3 regions of the Vibrio sp. KUL70 genome follow, and region 2 is predicted to be linked to each of the others. Evidence: predicted binding sites of a transcription regulator. Region 2 holds the regulator's gene; each other region holds the start of a gene.
What was found. The regulator MetJ, encoded in region 2, represses methionine synthesis genes. The targets are predictions, from matches to a motif close to TTAGACNTNTANANGTCTAA.

Region 1 (7,809 bases), 1.1 Mb from region 2:
TGGTGATTCAACGATTAACTTTTCTGATCCACTCTCTGTAAAGTTATTAAACAAAGCCTTGCTAGCACACCACTATGGTGTTCAACACTGGGATATTCCTGCGGGCTACTTGTGCCCACCGATCCCGGGGCGAGCCGATTACATTCATCGAGTTGCCGACCTACTTAATTGTGAGAGTCAGGGTAAGCCGTATTCACATGACAAGGTTAAAGCCCTTGATATTGGTGTAGGAGCAAACTGTATCTACCCAATCATTGGAACGACTGAGTACGGGTGGCGTTACAACGCAAGTGACGTGGACCCTGTCTCAGTGAAAGCGGCAAACTTCATTGCTGAAAGTAACCGCAACTTGAAAGATAAGATTCATTGTCGATTACAACACGATTCGGCTGCCTTCTTTAAAGGGATCATTAAGGATAATGAACGTTACGATGTCACAACGTGTAACCCACCATTCCACAGTTCTCTAGAAGAAGCACAGAAAGGGACTCAGCGAAAATTAGATAACCTTGCAGCGAATCGTGCAAAAAAGCAGGGCAAATTCGATAAAAAGGTTTCGCGTCCGAGTGCAATGGCGAATAAGCAAAGTAAACCGGATCTTAACTTTGGCGGTCAAAAAGCGGAGCTATGGTGTCCTGGCGGTGAAGCTAAATTCATCACTGGTTTAGCCAAGGAGAGCTTGGAGTTTGCTACGCAAGTTCTATGGTTCACCACTTTGATTTCTAAGAAAGAAAACGTCTCCGTATTAAAGGCTCAACTGGCTAAGCTTAATGCGAAAGAGGTTAAAGTTGTTGAAATGGCGCAAGGACAAAAAATCAGTCGTTTTGTCGCCTGGAGCTTTATGGATAAGCCGCAGCGTCAGACTTGGATTTCACTGAAGTAACTCGCTGAACTCATTGAATAGTAGGTTATGTTTTAGCTGTAGCTGATTGAAGGATTAAAGCCGATGGTTGATGAGACTCAATCATCGGCTTTTTAATAGATATCGCTTTTTAGGAAACTTTCATCTCATCAAGCATCGATTGGTATTTATCACGCAACGCGTGGTTACCTGCTTTTGATTCCAACTCCACTAAGATCTGCAAAGAGGGGATTTGATATCCATAACGCTGGTGGAATTTGAACAAGCGTAATCTTGCATCTCGAAACTCTCGTTGTGACACCTCAATTTTTGCTAGTTGGAGCGTCGACTTGATGCGGTTGGGCTCATGGTCAAGAGCGCGAGTGAAGTAGTATTTAGCCTGTTCACTATCACCTGACTTTAGTGCACAAAACCCAGCGTTCTCATAGCTTGCCGAAACCAGATAATAGAAAGGCTGGTCAATTGCTTTATTGAAGTAGCGGTCGGCTTGGTCGTAGTTGCCTTGTTTACACAGAAAAGTACCGTAGTTGTTAAGAACGTTACCGTTGTTCGAATCCAGTCGCAGTGCTCTCTTATATTCTTTTATTGCTTGATCGACTTCACCTACTTTTTCATAGTAATGCGCCATCGAGAGACGAGCGCGGTAATAGCTCGGAGCATGTTGAATTGCCAGTTCGAGATTCTCTCGTGCTCTAACCATATTCTCTTGTTCCATGTAACCTAGGCCAAGAGCGATTCTAGACTCGGACATTGCGATTGGATTGGCTTCAACTTTTAATGACTCACCTTCGGTCACTGATACACAGCCGGTAAGCGCAAATAAAACTAGGAAAGAGGATAGGTTAGCTAGCTTGAGTGAAGGCATTGAAAGGCTCCTTTTAAATACTAAAACATCATAGGAGAACTCGAGCCGCTGATTGGTAAAAAGGCGAGGTAATGCGATCCACTCACCATAAAAAGGCCGTTTGTTACTGACTCAAAATAGAGTGGTGACAAACGGCTCGAATCAATGTGCCAGTATGAAAACACAGCCAAGATAAATCAGTCGTCTTTGGTGAAGTTTTCTTCGCTGAAATGATCCAGATCGTATGGCGTTTGTTGATAAACGCAATAGTTTAGCCAGTTTGAAAATAGAAGGTGTCCGTGACTGCGCCAGCTCGCGATAGGCTTGTTATCCGGGTTGTTGTTAGGATAGTAGTTGATCGGAATAACCGGCTCCATCCCTTCGCCTAGGTCTCTAACGTATTCATTGTGAAGTGTATGAGCGTCGTATTCTGGATGCCCAGTAACGAACACATTTCGTTTGTCTTTGGTGGCCGCTAAGTAGACACCTGCGATGTCAGATGTCGCCAGAATATCGAGATCCGTATGGTCTGATAAGTATTCTGGTGAGAAGTCTGCATAACGAGAATGTGGTGCTAAGAAGGTGTCGTCAAAGCCTCGTAGTATCGGGTGATAGGGGTTATGAATTTCATGGTGATAAACCCCAGATAGCTTCTCTTTGCGAGTTCGTTTTGGTAGATCATAAAGCAGTTTTAAACCTGCCTGCGCCGCCCAACAAACATAAAGGGTAGAGGTCACGTGTTTATTAGCCCACTCCATGATGGTTTTTAGGTGGTCCCAGTAGATCACATCTTCAAACTGAACCAAACCTAGCGGTGCGCCTGTGATGATCAGTCCATCAAAGTTACGATTTTTTACCATCTCAAATTGACGATAGAAGTTGTCAAGGTGTTCAGTCGGTGTGTTTTTACTTGGCCTGTCGTCAATGCGCAAGAGCTCTACATCCACTTGCAGTGGGCTATTCGAAAGTAAGCGTAAAAATTGAGTTTCGGTTTCAATCTTCTTTGGCATTAGGTTGAGGATCAAAACTCGAAGTGGACGAATTTCCTGTGTCGATGCTCTTGATAGCGGCATAACAAAGATGTTTTCTTGACGAAGTACATCGCTCGCTGGCAATTGGTCTGGAATGCGAATAGGCACAGCTTTCTCCCTAAGCTAGATATTTAGACGTCTATACTTCTAAATCTATAATATATTGTGACGCTTGTCGACATACAAAACGAACCTTTGTATATATTTCGTTATTGAGCTGGCTAAGTATTCACTTCACCTATGTAGCGACGGAAACTATATTGGAGCAGGTGAATACACCAAGGGTGCCTTTTCTGCGCGAACCGATTCTTGGTGATCTAGGTTTATGATTCTGAACTCAGATACGTTAACATCCTGTTTTCTATTATTTTGATAGCCGTTGAGTACAAGTTTGAAACTTATCTTAATTCGAGGCTTACCTGGTTCGGGCAAGTCGACAAAAGCCAAGTCTCTTGATGCCTTCCATGTAGAAGCCGATATGTATTTTGTAAGTCGTGATGGTGATTACTGCTTTGATCCGGCTTTACTTCCCAAAGCACACGAGTGGTGCCAAAAATGTGCGGAGGGTGCCCTAAAGCAAGGGCTCGATGTGGTGGTTTCGAACACGTTCGTTAAGCGATGGGAGATGAAAGCGTATCGAAACATGGCACGCAAACATGGTGCTGAACTGGTGATTGAGGTGTGCCGTGAACAGTATGGCAATATCCACGAAGTGCCTGAGTCAGTGGTTGCACGCATGAAGAAAGATTGGCAAGAGTAATAAAATCTTTACCATCGAACGAACTCGATGACCCAAAGTGTCTTTTTGTATGAAGACAAATGAAGAAAACAGTTAAAGGTTAATTGAACAATGGCAAAACGTTCTGTTGTCGTGGATATGACTTCCTATGGTATCTACTCGACTTGGGATTCAAAATCTAAAGATCTACCTAAGATTCAGGAGTTCACTCATCGAGTCGAAGCAGAAATCGATGTAGAGTTTGGGTATATCATCAACATCAAAAAGGCCAAAGGTGAAAAGATCCGATACTGCATCTATCACCCCAATATCACCACCGACAAAGGAGAAGTGCTTGAGCCATTCGATGGTGAAGAGTATGTCGGAAGCAATGACTGGGACTTTTATCTCGGTGATACGATTTGGGCGCCTATCGACAATAAAATTGGCAAATGGAGAATGACCGTCGAGCTTGAGGGGAGAGTGATAGCTGATAAGACCTTTGATTTAGTTGCGAAAGATGAAGGTCAATTTTGGAAAAGGCGAGGGTTCTAAGCTATTGCCGTAGATTCGCGAAGCTCCATTGAAACAACAAAGCCAAGCTGTCGCGCTTGGCTTTTCCGACTTTTCGGTCCTTTAAATAATTCTGAGCTACTGTGTTACGTAGGTAATAACAAACTCAGTGATTGCAACCATATCTTTAACTGCGATGTACTCTTCAGTTGTATGTACTTTCGCCATACCTGTTGACAGATTAACGGTGGTTAAACCTTTCGCGTTAAAGTTGTTTGCATCACTACCACCACCAGTACCTTTGGTTGCAGCAGTAACGCCTAACTTTTCGAATGCTGATTTAATTGACAGGATGTGAGGGTGATCATCGGCAATAACAAAGGCGTCGTATGCGCGAGTTGATTCGATTTCCACTTCAGCACCAAACTGCCTAGCACTCTCTTCAAAAGTCGAGATCATGTGGTTGACTTGGTTAGTCAATTTATCACCATTCAATGAGCGCGCTTCGGCAACAACTTTTAGTTCAGGCATTACGATGTTCGTCGCTTGTCCGCCCTCAACAATACCTACGTTAGCTGTGGTCTCTTCATCGATACGCAGCAAGTTCATCTTAGTGATAGCGTCAGCCGCAACTTGAATAGCACTAATGCCTTCTTCTGGTGCTAGACCTGCGTGGGCAGGACGGCCTTTGATTTTAGCCACAATTTTTTGCTGGCCTGGTGCAGCATTAACGATAGTACCGATAGGGCCGCCAGTATCCAGTACAATAGCGTTGTCTGATTGGATGAAAGACATATCAAAGTTCAACGAACCAAACAGGCCACCTTCTTCATAAACGGTAAACGCAATCTCAATAGTTTGGTGCTCGAGACCTTCGGCCTTAATACAACGTACTGCTTCCATGATCGCAGCGATGCCTGATTTGTCGTCACCACCTAAGATGGTATTGCCTTTGGAACGAATGATGCCGTCTTCGATAAACGGCTCGATACCAATTCCCGGCGTTACGGTATCCATATGACAGCTAAATACAGTGCTACCTTCCAGTGAACCCTCTAGGCGTGCGTAGATATTGAAGCCGTTTGAGACTTCTTCTGGTACAGGCAGTTTGTGAACGGTGAAACCAAGCTCACCTAATTGCTCTGCTAATGCCTCTGCTATCGCTTTTTCGTTACGTGATTCACTGTCAATTTTTACTAGATCGCAAAAGTGCTCAACCAGACGTTGCTCATTAACTTTAGTCATTTTTAACTCTCACTATGATGATCACTTTTTCTTGCGAAATAGTGGTCTGTAGGAACAGGAAATTCAATATAACGCCAACTTGACGCGCCATTGTCTGAGTTAAATCAAGAAAATGCTCTGAATCGTCTAAATTTCCCAAAATCTGAACGACAATTGTTGCTGAACCGACGTATGTGGCTAGCTATATAGTGATATCTTTGAGGCTTTTACTTGCCTACGACGGTTTTTATACATACGCTAACGGTTCTAGTTCATAGTTAAGCAATGGCAAAATGACGAATATTTTTATTGTTGTAATTCTTCTGGTTGTGTTCTTTTACTTCATACAAAAATATGTGGTTAAACATGATGATACAAAGGATCATGCTTACCAAAAGAGAGGTGCGCTACTGAACATGCAGCAAGCCGCTTTTTATAACGCTTTGAAATCTGCAGTTGGTAATCACGGCGCTGTCTTCGCCAAAGTTAGCATGACTAGTGTGTTAACCCCAGCTAAGTCAAACTCTAAAAAGAATTGGTTTATTGCCAACAATAAGATATCTCGTAGCTATTTCGATTTTGTTGTCTGCGACCCAAGAACGTTAGAACCGCGAGTCATTATTGAACTTGATAACGGTAAGGAACTGAATAAGGGCAAAGTAGACCGTGAAAAGTTGCTGATTCACGTGTGTAAATCGGCGAATTTACCTTTGATCGGTGCGTCAATTAAGCACAGTTATCAAGTAAGCCGTTTGAAGAGGTTACTGGCTGCGCACATTGATTTGATTGAGCCTTCTAAAGAAGTTCGCTTTTGTAAAAAGTGTGGTTCACCGATGATCATCAAGCTTGCAAGTCAAGGCGAGCACAAAGGTCGTCGCTTCTTTACATGTAGCCGCCAACCCAATTGCACCTACACTGAAAACTACAATGTCGTTTTCGAAAGTGATGAAGAGTAGAAATTTTAGTGACCCAACTCAATAAAACGAGCTCGTAGAGTCTAAAAAAAAGACGCTTTGTCGATATATAGAGCAAACGGTTGATTTAAAGTAAATTTCTACTTGCACCATTTCGGCTGTGTCGCTAATATCTCTCTCGTTCTTAAGGAATGGGTCCGTAGCTCAGTTGGTTAGAGTACTACCTTGACATGGTAGGGGTCGGCGATTCGAGTTCGCCCGGACCCACCATCCCTTACTGCATAACAATGCAACGAACAACATTTTGGATCCGTAGCTCAGTTGGTTAGAGTACCGCCTTGACATGGCGGGGGTCGGCGATTCGAGTTCGCCCGGATCCACCAAATATAAAGACAAAGCCTCGCATTATGCGGGGCTTTGTTGTTTCTGAATTGGTAAGACTGTGCGTTCGAACTGTTGGGCTTGTTACTTGATATGCTAACTGCTCTATACATATTTATTCTTGTACCTAGAATGACCTCTGTCTTCATATCTAAGTTTGTGCCCACTCTGTGACCATAACGTGACTAGGCAATATTTCAGATAGTGCCAATCGTTATGGCTTGAGAGCTTGCACTAGTCATTTAACCTGTCATCAACACGTTAAACCAACTAAATAACACATTATAATCGTCGAGAAAGTTAATTTTCACAAGCTTATAAACCTCTCTGCTCTAGACCTATCAAATACTATGACCCTCAACAAAACGACATCAGTTGAGAGGCCTTCATGTTATCCGATTGAGAAAGCTATCGACATTGGAGATCTTCCGGTGAATTTGAGTGAGCATGTTTCAAAAAGTTTGGCGTTAAATGGTAAAGATCTCGATTCTATATTTTGTAACATTATGAGTTGTCGTTCTATTTTAGAGAACCTCGACTCTATCAGGGAAGGTTACATGACATTTAGAAGAGATTTAGATCAAGAGCAATGAGAGCTACAAAGAGACTTAGAAAAAACTAAAAGTGACTTAATGAACCAATGGTTAGCTAAGGGCATTGATGAAGATACCTTTACTAATAAATTGAATTTGTTAGATAAAAAACACAGCGATATTTAGTTTGCTATGCAGTTGCTGAGAAAGAGCTTTTTAAGGCTTCGATGCCTGGCGTTCCAGAGTCGATGTTTGAGGAACTAGTTAGTTTTATAAAAAGGACTTGAACCAAGGACCTTATGTTTTTAGATGTCAATCTCATTAATAGTTTTTGACAAATGATCAGTTGAATTATGGTTGGTATCGGCTATTTTGCACGCAAATTACGCAGCACATGCAAATCAATAACCACTGCAAACCCAGTATTTATAAATTTGATTTAAATCATTACTCAAATGAATGATTTATAAAACTTTCATTTTGAGGTTTGTGAATGGCGTTCTGTTAATATAGAATGCCGTCGTCTTATTACATACTACTGAACTACTTATATGACCGAACTATTAGCTTCATTTATTGCTTCATTTTCTGCAGAGTCCATTTCAAATAGCTTTATCTACCTAATTTTATTGTTATTGGTAAGTTCGATTTTATTGGCTGTATTGGGGAAGGCACCTCGATTTACGGCAAGTACGACTAATATTTTAACGTCGCTAGGTATTCTTGGTACGTTTGCAGGCATCGTTGTTGGCCTGATGGACTTCGATCCACAAAACATTGACGGTAGTA
Region 2 (7,809 bases):
GCCACTGAGATATCGAAGTCATGGCGAGCTTTAAGCAGTTTAACAAGATCTGACGCATACATCTCTGGCGCACCGCCACCTGGAGGAATATCGCCACGCAGTGCAACGATACTTTGAATTCCATTCGCCCAGTAATCGTCAGCGATCTGAATCAACTCTTCACGGCTCGCATCAATACACGTTAGGTGTGGTGCTGCAACAAGGCCAGTCTGATCTTTGATCTCTTTGATGATTGAGTGAGTACGATCTCGCTCACCAGAGTTCGCACCATAAGTTACCGATACAAACTTAGGTTGTAGTGTTTTCAGACGGTGTACAGAGTTCCACAGTGTCTCTTCCATCTTCTCATTACTTGGCGGAAAAAACTCAAATGACACATTAATGTTGTCAGAAAGCTCAGCAATGTTCTGATTCAAAGCGTCTATGTGACTTGCGTGTGTATATCCCATCTTACTCTCCCTGTGGCCAACTCAACCACCAAAATCTCAAACCTTCAAACCGACGTTTAGACGTCTATATGTCCACAGAATGTATTGAATACGATTTAATGTCAACAGATCCATTATGAATTATTCTCAAGTTGATCGTGAGTAATCTTCAAGTCGATAAGTGGGTCGCAAACCAATAATAACGTACAAAAAAGGCTGAAAAACACATTGTGCTTTCAGCCTTATTTATCTTAGTGAATAGTATGCTATTTACGCTTTCAAACCATCGATCTGAGTTTTAGAACAAGCTCGACATTCTGTTCAAATCGGACTGAATCGCACCGGCCGTTACCTCACGTCCAGCGCCAGGACCACGAATCACCAATGGATTATCTTTGTACCATTTACTCTCAATCGCAAAGATGTTGTCACATGGTAGCAAGTTTGCAAGGGCGTGCTCTTTCGATAGCGCTTCAACCCCCACCGTTGCCTTACCGTTCTTCTCAAGGCGTGCAACATAACGCAGTACTTTGTGCTGAGACTGAGCCTTCTCTAAACGCTCAGCCAACTCTTCACTTAATATCGATGCTTTATCAAAGAAGTCATCGAGAGAGAGGTCCTGTAGCTCTTGAGGGACGAGAGATTCCACTTTGACGTTCTCAGGTTCAATATCCAAACCTGATTCACGCGCCAGAATAACCAACTTACGCATCACATCTGAACCATCAAGATCTGAGCGAGGATCGGGTTCTGTTAAACCTTGTTGCCACGCTAAGTCCACCAACTCACTGAATGGTACTGAGCCATCAAATTGTTGGAACAGCCAAGATAGAGTGCCTGAGAAGATGCCTGACAGGGCAATGATGTCATCACCACTCTCACGCAAGTCGCGCACTGTATGGTTAATTGGTAAGCCAGCTCCCACGGTCGCGTTGTACAACCAATGGCGACTGATCTTAGCGAACGCATCTTGTACCTTATGGTAATACTCACTCGATGCAGAACCTGCGACTTTGTTAGCCGAGATTAGGTGAATGCCTTGTTGAGCGATATCCAAATACTTGTCAGCTAACACTTTGCTCGCCGTCACATCCAGTACCACAACTTCATCGTAACCTTGGATTGAACCTAACTTGGTTAACCACTCACCATCCTTATACTCTACCGCCTCGTCATTAAAGCGATCCACAACTGTGCGAGCATCGATACCTTGTTCGTCATACCAATAAGTTTGACTGCCTACCACCGCAACCAACTCAAAGTTCATGCCACGGCGCTTTTCTAACTCACTCTTTTGCTCAGCAAACAGTGATAGCCAGCTTGAGCCGATGTTACCTTTGCCACACAAAGCAATCGCAACACGCTTCTGAGCTTGGAACAGCTGAGAGTGAATGCCTTTCACTAAGGTTTCCGTTTCCGACTTACGAATGACAGCCACTAAGCTCAAACGAGATTGAGATTCTGAGATAAACTCAACCGGTACGCTCTTAAGTTGTTGGTAGAAACCGTAACAGTGGTTCGGGTTCTTAGTGACACCAGCACCTACCGCAGCAACCAGTGAGTAACCCTCTCTGAGTTTGATTTCCGCTTCAATCGCGTGGTCTTGAAGATATTCAAGCGCTCCACCCGCGATCTCTTCAGTATAAGCAAGACGCAGACAATGTTTATCCGCTTGCAGCTCGTAAGCTAGTGGCTCAAGCTGAGCACGCTTAAGTCCCTCAAGCACCTCACTCTCAAGGCGCTCAAAGTCATGGCCGTGACCAAAGGTAAGCTGAATCAGTAGTACATCGTCCAGAGAGGTGATGATCTTAGCGCCGCGACCCGATGCTAAGACGCGCTCAATCTGTGTTGAACCCGATTCCGGCTGGTAGCTACAACGTAGGCTAAGATCCATTGCGCTCTGAGCAACAGGCTGCAGGGTTCGGCTGTGTAGCACTGGCGCTGCCAAACGTGCTAGCTCGCTTGCTTCATCAAGACGTAGCAAGGGCAGCAAACAAGCATCAGAGACCAATCTCGGGTCAGCACTATACACACCGGCCACATCACTCCAAATCGTCACGCGATCGACTTCCGCTAGTGCACCAATCACCGTCGCTGAGTAATCCGAACCATTACGACCTAAAAGCACCGTTTCACCCGCGCTGTTTTGCGCCATAAAGCCGGTAATCACGACACGGCAATGAGCGTGTTGCGCAAGAGACTCTTTAATCAATGCGTATGAACGAGCGCGATCCACCTCTGGCTGAGCACCCGCTTCGGCACGCAGAAAATCTCGTGCATCTTGCGCTACAGCTTGGAGATCACTCTGACATAAAAGCGCCGCTAGTAAGCGAGACGACCACACTTCACCATGACCTAGCACAGCCGCTTTTTGTGCCTCATTTAATGGCGCGGTTAATTCACCTAAAGCCGTAAACTCTCGTTGTAGAGTTGTGGTTAACTGCTCTGCTACTTCGCCCTCTAATAGTTCTGAAACCAACTCGAGTTGGAACTGACGCAGAGATTGCAGACACTCATGAGCCAAACGTCCATCTTTATCCAGCGCCTCTAAAAATTCGATCAATCGGTTCGTGGTTTTGCCTGCCGCAGACACCACTACCAAGTCTGTTTCGCTAGAGTACTCTTTGAGAATACTGACTACACGCTGATAGCACTCAGGGTTTGCCAAGCTGCTACCACCAAATTTATGCAATTGGCGAAAGTTAGCCATTACTTGTTCTCCCCGTTATCGATGAACTGCTGCGCTTTAGCAAAGGCTTGTTCAAGATCCGCAATCAAGTCTTCTGCATCTTCAAGGCCGACTGAGAGTCTCAGAAGCTGATGAGAAACACCCGCTTCCGCTAAAGCTTCTTCGCCCATTGCGCGGTGTGTCATTGAAGCGGGGTGACAGATCAAGCTCTCAACACCACCCAAAGACTCTGCCAATGAAAACAGCTCTAGCTCACCAACAAAGAGCTTAAGTGCCTCGAAAGAACCAGCAAATTCAAAGCTCAGCATAGACCCAAAACCGGACTGCTGCTTCTTAGCAATCTCATGACCTGGATGCTCAGGCAGGCTGGGGTGATAAATGGTATCAACCAAAGGTTGTTTCTGTAGCGCCGTTAGAATCTCACGAGAGCTCTCTTCATGCACACGCATACGCGCACCTAGTGTGCGAATACCACGTAGCGTCATGTAGCTGTCAAATGGTGTCCCCGTAGCACCAATGCAGTTCCCCCACCAAGCCAGCTCTTCAGCATGCTCTTCGGTCTTAGTAATCACTACGCCGCCGATCACATCTGAGTGTCCATTGATGTATTTAGTCGTTGAGTGGATAACGAAGTCAGCACCCAGCTCTAGAGGCTTTTGGAACACAGGAGTCAAGAAGGTATTATCCACCGCCACCTGAGCTCCCACCTCTTTCGCCTTACGGCAGGTTTCTGCAATGTCGACGACACGCACCAGTGGGTTTGATGGCGTTTCCAACAAGATCAATTTAGGCTTGAGTGCGATCGCTGCGTCGAATGCGGATTGATCCGATTGATCGACAAACAGCACCTTAAAGTCACCCTTTTGTGAGCGAGTATTGAAAAGTCGGTAAGTACCACCGTAGCAGTCGTGTGGTGCCACGATCAGATCATCACTACCAAGGAAAGCGGAAACCCAAAGGTTCAATGCAGAAGTACCACAGTTGGTCACAACTGCCCCCTTACCCGACTCCAATTCAAACAGGGCAGTCTCCAATAAGCCACGGTTTGGATTGCCTGAGCGAGTGTAATCATACTTAGGCACTTCACCAAAAGCGGGAAAACCGTAGTTAGTCGACAGATAAATAGGTGGAACAACGGCATGATGTTGAGTGTCTGACTCGATACCAGTACGTACGGCGATGGTTGCTGGTTTCCGGCTGCTCATAGGTGTTTCCTTACAGGTTTTGGCGTCTGAGAATCACAGCAGCTTGTCGGGGTTTGGCGGCTGTGTTAGATATATGTTATTCACTTTACTTTCATAAGAATGAGACGTCAACACTTCTAGACGTCTATATGTCTTTGCTTATGGCGGTAAATCCCGCTAAAATCCCCCCTATTAAATTAATCTAACAACTAAAGTGATGAAGGTACGCAATGGCCGACTGGAATGGTGAATACATAAGCCCATATGCTGAGCATGGAAAGAAAAGCGAACAAGTAAAGAAAATTACAGTTTCTATCCCTCTAAAGGTACTGAAAGTTCTAACTGACGAGCGTACCCGCCGCCAGATTAACAACCTGCGCCATGCAACAAACAGTGAGCTACTGTGTGAAGCCTTTCTGCATGCATATACTGGTCAGCCTCTACCAACAGATGAAGACCTACGTAAAGACCGCCCAGACGATATCCCAGCCGAAGTGAAAAAGCTGATGACAGAGATGGGTATCGAGTTCGAAGCGTTTGACGAAGAATAATCATAACTCAGTCACTACCTTCAACATTTGATTCGCTTCAGCTAAGCCATACCGATTGGTATTATTCATCTAACGTGAATTTCAGGCATAAAAAAACCGACTCCAGATGAGTCGGTTTTTTATTATTCTCTTCGCTCTACTAAACGACGATTACGCCATCCAGTCTCTATGCCATATAGTTTGCTGGCATCTCGATACGAGCCACACCTGAATCAACCGCCGCCTGAGCCACAGCTTTTGCCACGCGAGGCAATAGACGTGGGTCCATTGGCTTAGGAATAATGTAGCCTTTACCAAACTCAAGCGCTTCAGCACCTGCTGCTTTTAGTACATCTGCAGGTACTTCTTCTTTCGCGAGCTCACGAATCGCTTCCACTGCCGCTAGCTTCATTGCATCGTTGATTTCGCTTGCACGAACATCAAGAGCACCACGGAAGATGAATGGGAAACACAGAACGTTGTTGACTTGGTTCGGGTAATCACTACGGCCAGTACCCATGATAAGGTCGCTACGAACTTCGTGAGCAAGCTCAGGCTTGATTTCTGGATCTGGGTTAGAACACGCGAATACGATCGGCTTGTCAGCCATTAGCTTCAATGATTCTGCTGGTAGAAGGTTAGGACCTGATACACCTAGGAATAGGTCTGCACCTTCAATCACATCTTCTAGAGTACGCTTGTCAGTGTTGTTCGCGAACAGTTGCTTGTATTCGTTCAGATCGTCACGACGAGTGTGAATCACACCTTTGCGGTCTAGCATGTAGATCTTCTCACGCTGCGCGCCACACTTGATCAGCAGTTCCATACATGCAACTGCCGCTGCACCTGCACCCAAACAAACAATCTTACACTCTTCCAGCTTCTTACCTTGAAGCTCAATCGCATTCAACATACCCGCAGCTGTTACGATCGCAGTACCGTGCTGGTCATCGTGGAATACAGGAACATCACAACGCTCGATTAGACGGCGTTCAATTTCAAAACAGTCTGGTGCTTTGATGTCTTCTAGGTTGATGCCACCGAATGTATCGGCAATATTCGCTACTGTATCTACGAACTCATCGATTGTGCGGTGTTTTACTTCAATATCGATAGAATCTAAACCTGCAAAACGCTTAAACAGGAGCGCTTTACCTTCCATTACTGGTTTAGAAGCAATAGGACCTAGGTTACCTAGGCCAAGAATCGCCGTACCGTTAGAGATAACTGCAACCATGTTGCCTTTACCTGTGTACTTGTAAACGTTATCCACGTTCTGTGCGATTTCACGAACTGGCTCAGCCACACCTGGGCTGTAAGCAAGGGCCAGATCTTCTGCAGAATTTGCAGATTTTGTCAGTTCAACGGCAATTTTACCAGGAATTGGGAACTCATGATAATCAAGAGCTTGCTGACGGAATTGTTCTTGAGGTGATAGTTCTTCAGATTGAGGTTGGAGAGTGTCATCAGACATGGGTGTAGGTTTCCTAGAGTATTATTATTGGGGGAATCCGTTTTATATTAATGGATGTACTTCAAAGTTCCTAGGTGGTAAAGCCCCCTGTCTCACTAAAAAACGAGAATTCACTACTAATAAGACCAGTGCCCAGTTGAAATTACTAAATGCCAGATAACAAAAAAGGACACCGAAGTGTCCTTTTTCATGTCTACCAAGCGAGAATTACTTCTTGCTAGATAGAGCACCGAAACGCTTGTTGAAGCGATCTACACGGCCGCCTGTATCAACGATACGTTGCTTACCAGTGTAGAATGGGTGACATTTGTCACATACGTCTAGGTGGATAGACTCTTTACCTAGAGTAGAGTTGAATTCAAATGTGTTGCCGCAAGAGCAAGTAGCTGCTACAGCTTTGTATTCTGGGTGGATTCCAGCTTTCATGGGATAACCTCAAGTAGGCCGTGTCGCTATACGATTCTAAGCCGCACACCACACGTAGTTTAAAAAGAAATAAAGACACCGCACCTCACGAAAACGTGATGAAGCCATACCTTTAAGGCGCAGTATAGTAATGAATCTGTTAGGTAGGATCAACCAGTTTGGATGATTTTTTCGCCACTATTGCAGGATTTCTTCTTACTATTGCCTTTTTATGCTTTGCGTAGCGCCATCACCGACTTTAGCAAACAAACTGCTTCTCGAATTTAGTGCCCTTATCCTTTAGACTGGTTGCCCTGCACTCTCCAGAATTAACAAGCGAATTTATGCGTCCAACAATTGCCCGAGTGGCTCTGCCAGTCCCTTTAGATAAACAGTTTGACTACAAAATCCCAGGTCATTTGTTTCCTATTATTGGTGGACGCGTCTCGGTCCCGTTTGGTCGTCAAACTCTGACTGGTATTGTCACGGCTCTGGTCAATGAGTCTGAGTTTGAATTTGACAAACTTAAGTCGATTAAGGCTCTACTCGACAATCAACCTGTATGGCCTGACTCGGTCTATTCCTTGTTAGTATGGTGCAGCCAGTTCTATCAGTATCCATTAGGTGAAACCTTTGCTAACGCCCTGCCAAGCGCATTGCGTAAAGGTAAACCCGCAGACTTCGCGACACTGGTCGAGTGGCAAATCACACCACAAGGTAAAGATCAGTTGATGCAAGGCTTTGGACGCGCAGTCAAACAAGCCAAAGTCATGCACTTGCTTGAAAATGGCCCTGTTCCACATCAAGAGTTTATTGACCAAGAGATCTCAAGCTCGGTACTCAAAACCCTGGAAGAGAAAGGCTGGATAGAGTCTCGCGAGAAAAAGCCGACCCGTTATGCATGGCCAAGCGATCTTGAAAACGACCAAGACAAACCAAAGCTTAATGAAGAGCAGGCGATCGCGATTGCGACGGTGAATAGCCAAACCGAGTTCGGTTGTTTCCTATTAGAAGGTGTTACTGGTTCGGGCAAAACCGAAGTTTACTTAAATATGATTAAACCGGTGCTAGAACAAGGCAAACAAGCCCTGGTTCTGGT
Region 3 (7,809 bases), 1.1 Mb from region 2:
AAGCTCATGAACAGAAGGTTTAAGCAACTTTGGGGCAGAAATGAGTTGGTTAAAGCACCATCACGAGAGCGGGCTTTATCTAAATTACTATTGACCTGTCTACAACTTCACACTTTATAGTGGCTATATTGATTGAGAGGGGCGCTTTCTGTGTTCCCTTCAAAGTAAGTAGAGAGACACTATGAAGCGTTTAATTCTAAACATCACATGCCTGATATTCATGGCACTTGGTAGCATGAATGCCATGGCTCATGATTCAAAGGTTAAGTACGATATTGCAATATCTCACGATGGTGAGCGAATTGCGTATGGCAAAAGTGGGAGTTGGTATGCGGGCTTATTGTCATACGTGGCTGGATCCCAGATAGGAAGGTAAACCAAGTCAGCTCTTGCTAATAGCCTCTCAATTTCTTCCACGCTTACTGCTCGATAGTGATAGAATCCCCGCACTAGAAATATCGAGAACCACTATGTTTATCCATCATGTAAACGGCATCGACTGGCTGGTGATTACTGCCTTTGAAGAACTGAAACCGATGTTTATTGAAGATGCTGGCCCAATCCCATCGTACTTCTCTATCAATAGCGAATTGAGCCTGATTGACCAAGCCAAGCGCAGCTATGGTTTTTTGCCAACACTTCGCGGCGTGATCACTGATACTGGCACATTCCAAAGCAAAGATCTTGAAGAAGATTTGAACCCGCAGCTAGCGTGTATCGTTGAAGGTCGTGGTCGCGTGTTTATCTACGACGGCGACTACGTGGCTTTTGTCGATGACGAGCAAACCTTCATTACCCGAATGGATTAAAGCCAGTGAAGTAGGGCAGTTAAGATCTAAATAGAAACCAAGGCCTCGCGTTTGCGAGGCTTTTTTGTGAGCGGAGGTTTTCTCGGTACATTCACATCAATTTGCGAGTCGCGACGGAATCTATCATCCATTAACCGTCCTATAACGGGTGTCTCATAGTTATATAAATGATTCATCAACCGCCCACTCTATAGGTAATTAGCTTTGTTTATATTGACCAAAGCTGAACGTACCCAGCGGGTGTTGGTTATTGAAAATAATCACTTTAACTCCGTAACTTAGGACGCCAGTTATGGCTAAGAAAATCATATTCATTCATGGTCGCGCTCAAAAGCCTGACAAAGCGCTACTTCAAGCACTCTGGTACGATGCGATAGAACATGGCTTGCTGAGAGACTATGGGGAGTCAGGTTCATTGCAAGCTTTTAGAAATGTCGATAAACGGTTTGTCTATTACGGTGAGCTTTCAAACTCATTGTTAAGAGAACCAGCGGAAGACCCTGTAAGTCGACAACAAGCCCTATCCGATCTCAAAGCGTACCAAACCAACCAGTTCGACGAAACAACGTATAGCGAAGTATCTAAAGTGGGCTTTCTAAAAGAGTCCTTAGCCGATACCTTTTCTGCGATATTGGGGCGGATGGGTGCGGCAGAAACGCTAGTTACAATGGCCGCACCGGATATGGCGCACTATTGGAATGAAGATACCTACTTTGGTAGCGATGTTCGGCATAGATTAATGCTCGAACTGAAGGAAGCACTTGATAATCAAAATGACGTAATGATTGTATCGCACAGCCTTGGTTCGATGATCAGTTATGACGTGTTATGGAAGTTATCTCACTATGGAGAGTACAGACACGATTATGGCGCTGATAAGAAGGTAGATCTATTGGTTACACTCGGTTCACCGCTGGGTGATGAAAACGTAAAAGACAGGCTCAAAGGCAGTCGCCTAAAAGGTGAGAAGAAGTACCCTTTAAACATTCAACGGTGGATAAACCTATCGGCAGAAGATGATTTTATCTCTCACGACAGTAGAATCAAAAACGATTATCAAGAGATGCTTGAGCTGGGGTTAGTACCCGGCGGGATGAAAGACATCTACCCAATTTATAACCTCAACATCCGCAACGGGAAAAGTAACCCGCACGCTTCAATAGGCTATCTTATCCACCCTGAATTCATTGCAGTACTGGATGAATGGCTCTTGAGTTAACTAGCTCTCGGTAATTTCTGGTTGAACAACAGATACAATAAGGCCTCGCGTGTACGAGGCCTTGTTCTTTCAAATTAAATGCTATTCGAGCTTAGCGGAAGCTTGGGATGATTGCTGGAATCCCCGGTAGAAGGCCAACCAATGCCATCACGCTTGTTAGAACAACAAACATAATGCCCGGTAGCACCCAACGACTCATTTTACTCAGCTCACCACTGCGTTCTTTACAGCCAACTAAGCCTAAGTTGTCTAATAGCATAGTGATAGACCAACCAAATGCTGGGTTCACAAGCGCTGATGAGAACACAACAATCGCGGCTGATTGAGTGGTTTTACCCTCACGCGTCATCTCCATGCCTGCCTCTAGCAGTGGAACGAATACACCCACAATCAGAGCTACACAAAGTACAGGTTGCCAGATAGCTAAATCCATCGGGTAGCCCCAAACAGCGGCGATGATACAGAACAGAGCCGTCAGCAAAGCTCCTGCCGGAATAGGGCGTTTCGCAATCGCTGCAGGTACGATGTAAGTACCCCATGAAGAGGTAAAGTTAGTCCCACCAAGTAGAGAACCAAAAGTTTGACGAATAGACGCTGTGGTCATAGTGTCATCAATGTTCATGTGTACTTTTTCAGTACGATCTGGGTAGCTGATCTTTTGGAATACTTGATGCCCCAAGAAATCGGGTGACCACATCGCTACCGCTAGAATCGCGAACGGCAGTACTACCATGAAGTGTTCAATCGTCGGTAGACCTAGCATCCAGCCAGTATCTTCTCCCCACCAATACATAGGGTTCATGTTCGGTAGACCTGGCTCGGTTTGGAACGAGAACGGCGCGCCCATAGCAAATGCAATCGTACCACCCAACAAACAGCTAAGAGGCACAGCTAACCAACGCTTACGGAAGTGCTCCAATAGCGCGTACAGGATAATGGTACAGAAGATCACGACAAAAGCGATGTGGCTCATATCGATTCCTTCAGCCCAAGCGAACAGCTTCTTCACTTGAGAAACGGTACCCACAAAGCCAAGGTAGAGCAGTAAACCGCCGCACACGCCTTTACTGGTGAGGTTGGCTAACATACTGCCTCCTTTACTGATGGCTAACAGCAAGCCAAATGCACCAATCAGTAAGCCAAACGCCATAGGGTGTCCACCAGCGGCAACCACGATAGGGATTAATGGAATAAGAGGGCCGTGTGTACCTGCAAGGTTAGCCGTCGGCAAGAGAAAACCAGAAAAAAGAATGATAAAAACAGAGGCGATAAGAAGTTCATAACGAACGTTTTCTAGGATGAAGCCTTCGTTTAGCCCAAGCGCTCCCGCAAAGGTGGCTGCAATCGCGCCCACCATCACCACTTTACCAATGGTCGCGGCCATCGCTGGGATGGTGTCTTCTATCTCGAATCGGTAATCTTTAAACGGCAAATTTGGGCGCCAGCGCTTAGGCGACATGATTTGTAATTCGTGCTCGAGATACTGCTCTCGCGAATCAAATTCCGAACTTGGTTTGTGTTGTTGTTCATAAGAGAGTTCGTCCTCATTGGTTTGAGGCTTCTCTGTTCGTATATTTAGGGACTCTAAAGTACTGCTCATTTTGATTCCTTTCTTTCACACTCTAAGGCGTGTTACTCCAACAAACGTAAGTGACTCACGGCACGAAGATTTAACAGAGTAATTGGCTCTGTTGTTTTGTTACATTGAACTTGCTGACTCTATTTTCTTTATAAGTAGACTTGTTATTTGTCAGTGAAACTGACCTACCTAGATATAAAAACAATACATCAACTTGTAATTAAAGAATTATTAACATTTGATTGTTAGTACCTTATACCAAACCAAAAAAAACAAATAGACTCAGTCAGTTAGACATTAGTAGTAGAGTGTTTATTGTTCTCGGCAAGCACTTTAAGCTGTTTGAACTTGATTTGCCGATGCATTTGGGGGTGCTGGTGGGCGGAATTTTCATCGCATGACACTGCGTGCTGTTAGACTAAGTGGTATGATTTTGACTAATCGCATGAATTAAAGGGTTAGCACGATGGCAAAAACGATCTCATTGGTACTTGGCAGTGGCGGCGCGAGAGGCTTGGTGCATGTTGGTGTTATTCGTTGGCTAATCGAACATGGTTATGAGATAAGATCTATTTCTGGCTGCTCAATTGGTGCGCTTATCGGTGGTGTGTATGCTGCTGGGAAGTTGGATGAATTTGAAGAGTGGATCACTAGTATTGATCAATCGAATATGACTATGCTGTTGGACTTCTCATGGCAATCGAGTGGTATGTTCAAAGGGGATAAGATCATAGATTCACTGCGTCAGCTGATCGGTGAGATTTCTATCGAAGAGCTATCTATTCCTTACACTGCCGTTGCTGCAAATGTCGCTTATGAGAAAGAGGTTTGGCTGCAATCTGGTTCTCTGTTTGACGCGATTCGCGCGTCTATTTCTCTGCCACTCTTCTTCACACCTCATGTCATTAATGGTCAAGAGCTTATTGATGGCGGAGTGCTTAACCCTGTTCCGATTGCGCCTACATTTGGTGATCATACAGACGTGACATTGGCGGTGAACTTAGGAGGGGAACCGGAGCCGCTTGAACAAAAAGTCACTCCCGTTTCATTGCCCACCAAAGAGAGTAACTTGCACGACAAGGTTGTTCATTTCATCGATAACCTAGGCACTAATGTGAAAAGTAAAATGAGCTTTAATTTTGCCGCTTACGACATTGCCAACCAAGCGTTTGATGCAATGCAATCGACCATCGCTCGCCAAAAATTGGCCGCTTATCCTGCTGATATTACACTTGAGATTCCGCGTAATGCCTGTGGTACGTTGCAGTTTGAACGGTCAAAAGAGATGATAGATAGAGGCTACCATTTAGCACAGGCTAAATTGGGTAATCGACTTTAAAATACAGAGAAAAAGAGAGTGTCTATTGAAACTGGGCTCGCGCCACTGTTCTTAGAGTTTGAGCCACTGTCCTTTGGTCTGGCGTTGTCTACTGAGTAGCAGACAACGCCAAAGTTAAGATGAACGCTTTAGCTTAATTAGCGGCTTCTATGGTGCCTTTGAAAGTACTGGCTAGAAAATCGTTTATCTCTTGCGAGTGATAAATTGAGATGATCTTTTTATACGTCTCATTATTTTTATCTTCTTCTCGCGTTGCCACCACCATCACGGCTAGAGGTGCGTCTTTGTTCTCTAAGTAAATCCCTTGTTTCTTAGGGTCGAGTCCAGCAGACATAACGTAGTTCATAGTGATTGCTGCTGCATCTACATCATCAAGCGAGCGAGGTAACTGAGCTGCATCCACCTCAACAAATCGAATGTTCTTTGGGTTGCTAACAATATCGCTTAACGATGCTTTGAAACCAACGTTTTCTTTTAATGAAATCAGCCCAGCATCTTCAAGCAGCAATAGCCCGCGCCCACCGTTCGTTGGGTCGTTTGGAATCGCGATTCGCGCGTTGTCTGGGATAGAATCAAGCGAAGTGTACTTGTTAGAGTAGATACCCATTCGCATCAAAATTGAACGTCCGATGGAGACCAGTTTACTATCGTGATTGTTGTTATAGTTGTCGAGAAATGGCTGGTGTTGGTAACTGTTCAGCTGGATACTTCCATCCTCTAATGCGGCATTGGGTGTGATGTAGTCTGAGAACTCGACCAGTTCAATGTTGATCCCTTGCCTCGCCGCTTCTTTCGCCACTGCCTGTACCACTTGCGCATGTGGGCCAACTGTCGCCCCAATCTTGATGACAGCCTCGTCTTTATTTCCACATCCTGTTACGCCGAATATGAATGCTAATGTTAGCAGGGATGCGGTGATTTTTTTGTAGCTGATCATGATAACTCCATTTAATTAACCAAAAGACATTTAGGTGTCTGGACGTCTATATTAGCTAATTATGCGATCGGGTCAATATGTTTCTCAGGAATAGGCTAAGATAGGCTTTCGTAGCCAACTTAACAGAAAAATATTATTGTATTTTAATAACCCTAATGAACTGTTGAAGCTATTGTGACTTGCCCAATCACAACACGCTTTTAACCTTGAACAGTTTTCAATCGTTAAGTGATAGGTTTTCCGACTTAAAAGCTAGAGAACGTAAACATCACATATTTCACATTAAGTTAGAGGTGTACGCGCCATTTTAAATATTGGGCAATACTCTATTCACAATTCTAATGTGATTTATCTCACTGCCTGAACGTTTTACCTCTGTTTAAGTAATACAATAGTGCTAGATCACAGTAATTGAGTGATTGTGTGAATACAATTCAAACTATAGGAATTCACAACGATGTGACTCTTTCTGATTGAAGCTTTTTATCAGAGAGTGTCGATTAATAGGGTAGTTAAAAACATGAAAAACATATTCAAAACTTGTTTCTTGGCAGCTGCGGTATCTTTAGCGTTTGGCGCAAATGCTTCAGATAAGGCTGCTCCAGCAGACTACGAACAATTTCAAGATGTATTAAAAGTGTCTAAGCTTCAGGCGTCTGATCCCGAAGGAAAATCGGGAAATAAGTCGGAGTATGCTTTAAACGGAGAGTTCGATGGTTTGGTGCTTGATAGCTTTTATGTAGACAAAGCATCGGAAGCGCTTGTGTTTAAAATGCCTGGTTACAAAAATCGTAGTGAAGTACGCATCTATAAAAACTTTAATGTCGGAGAGGCCGATAAATACTATCATTTGGGCGCAGAAATTAAGCCAATCAACCCACGCGCGTCAGTAGCTAACACGGACAAAGCGAAGAATGATGCGATCACATACCTTCAAGTACATAATGCGGGTAGTGTCTCTGCTGATTTCCCTGACGGTGTGTCTGGAGAAGGTTATATTCCACACCCACTAGTGCGCGTAGTTTATGAAGCTGAACGTAGTGGCAAGAACGATTGGTACTGGGCTGTAATTAAGAACAATGCTGTGAACTGTGGTTCGAAGAGTGGCAATAAGGGCACAGAAGAGTGTAAAAATGCGTATTTGAAGCTACCAATTGCACCAATCGCCAAAGAAGGTACAGACAAGTTTGATATCTATGTTGGTGGTAACAAGTTGATCATTAATCATAACGATAAAACGGCCATCAACCACGACATCACATATTGGAATGAGAAGAAAAGCTATTTCAAAGCCGGTGTTTATAACCAGTTTAAGAACGGAGAAAGTGAAGCTCATTTTTACAAGCTAACGTATTCGGTAGAAAGCGAGCCGGTAATTCGTTAATCATTTGTGATTTAATGAATCAATACAAGACCTCGCAGATGTGAGGTCTTGTTGCTTTGAAGCTGGGTGAATTAGCTCGCGGTTAACTGAACAGAAACAAGCTAATTCATAACCAAATTAAGAGAGTTTATTGCTGAAAAACTCGAGTGTCCGAGCCCATGCTAACTCTGCTTCTTCTTTCGCGTATCGACCTGTTGAATCGTTGTGAAAACCGTGGTTCACACCTTCATAGATGTAAGCGGTGTAGTCTGCCCCAATCTCTTTCAGTTCAGCTTCATAGTCTGGCCATGTCGCATTAACTCGTTTATCGATTCCGGCAAACTGTATGAGTAGTGGCCCCTTAACGTTTTTTCTTAAGTCTGGGGCTGCAGGAGTACCATAAAATGGAACACCAGCATTGAGTTGATCTGGTATGACGGCTGCCAACATATTCACGATGTAACCACCAAAGCAGAAGCCGACTGCACCGAGCTTTCCGTTACTTTTTACATGAGATTTTAAAAAGTTCGCTGCTGCAATGAAATCCTCTTCAATTTTGTCTC

Region 1: metA (homoserine O-acetyltransferase MetA) is a predicted target of MetJ. The motif match lies at 2,869-2,888, and genes of this name have one in related genera.
Region 3: AC6I7V_RS07510 (MetQ/NlpA family ABC transporter substrate-binding protein) is a predicted target of MetJ. The motif match lies at 5,914-5,933, and genes of this name have one in related genera.

What each region holds. Positions count from the first base shown of each region.
Region 1 covers NZ_AP045834.1:1,681,482-1,689,290, reverse strand. The annotation lists partial or broken gene rlmF (23S rRNA (adenine(1618)-N(6))-methyltransferase RlmF) at 1-883, shown strand, start outside; gene pilW (type IV pilus biogenesis/stability protein PilW) at 993-1,727, opposite strand; gene metA (homoserine O-acetyltransferase MetA) at 1,904-2,845, opposite strand; gene AC6I7V_RS07280 (ATP-binding protein) at 3,129-3,497, shown strand; gene AC6I7V_RS07275 (DUF3859 domain-containing protein) at 3,588-4,010, shown strand; gene AC6I7V_RS07270 (M20/M25/M40 family metallo-hydrolase) at 4,107-5,213, opposite strand; gene AC6I7V_RS07265 (DUF2726 domain-containing protein) at 5,486-6,148, shown strand; tRNA gene AC6I7V_RS07260 (tRNA-Val) at 6,300-6,376, shown strand; tRNA gene AC6I7V_RS07255 (tRNA-Val) at 6,413-6,489, shown strand; gene AC6I7V_RS07250 (hypothetical protein) at 7,572-7,809, shown strand, end outside.
Region 2 covers NZ_AP045834.1:2,825,883-2,833,691, forward strand. The annotation lists gene metF (methylenetetrahydrofolate reductase) at 1-449, opposite strand, end outside; gene AC6I7V_RS12725 (bifunctional aspartate kinase/homoserine dehydrogenase II) at 727-3,138, opposite strand; gene AC6I7V_RS12730 (O-succinylhomoserine (thiol)-lyase) at 3,138-4,322, opposite strand; gene metJ (met regulon transcriptional regulator MetJ) at 4,532-4,852, shown strand; gene AC6I7V_RS12740 (malic enzyme-like NAD(P)-binding protein) at 5,019-6,305, opposite strand; gene rpmE (50S ribosomal protein L31) at 6,513-6,731, opposite strand; gene priA (primosomal protein N') at 7,055-7,809, shown strand, end outside.
Region 3 covers NZ_AP045834.1:1,730,160-1,737,968, reverse strand. The annotation lists gene AC6I7V_RS07535 (hypothetical protein) at 182-376, shown strand; gene AC6I7V_RS07530 (cytosolic protein) at 471-809, shown strand; gene AC6I7V_RS07525 (hypothetical protein) at 1,102-2,028, shown strand; gene AC6I7V_RS07520 (DUF3360 domain-containing protein) at 2,120-3,628, opposite strand; gene AC6I7V_RS07515 (patatin-like phospholipase family protein) at 4,074-4,946, shown strand; gene AC6I7V_RS07510 (MetQ/NlpA family ABC transporter substrate-binding protein) at 5,080-5,883, opposite strand; gene AC6I7V_RS07505 (polysaccharide lyase family 7 protein) at 6,404-7,267, shown strand; gene AC6I7V_RS07500 (dienelactone hydrolase family protein) at 7,385-7,809, opposite strand, start outside.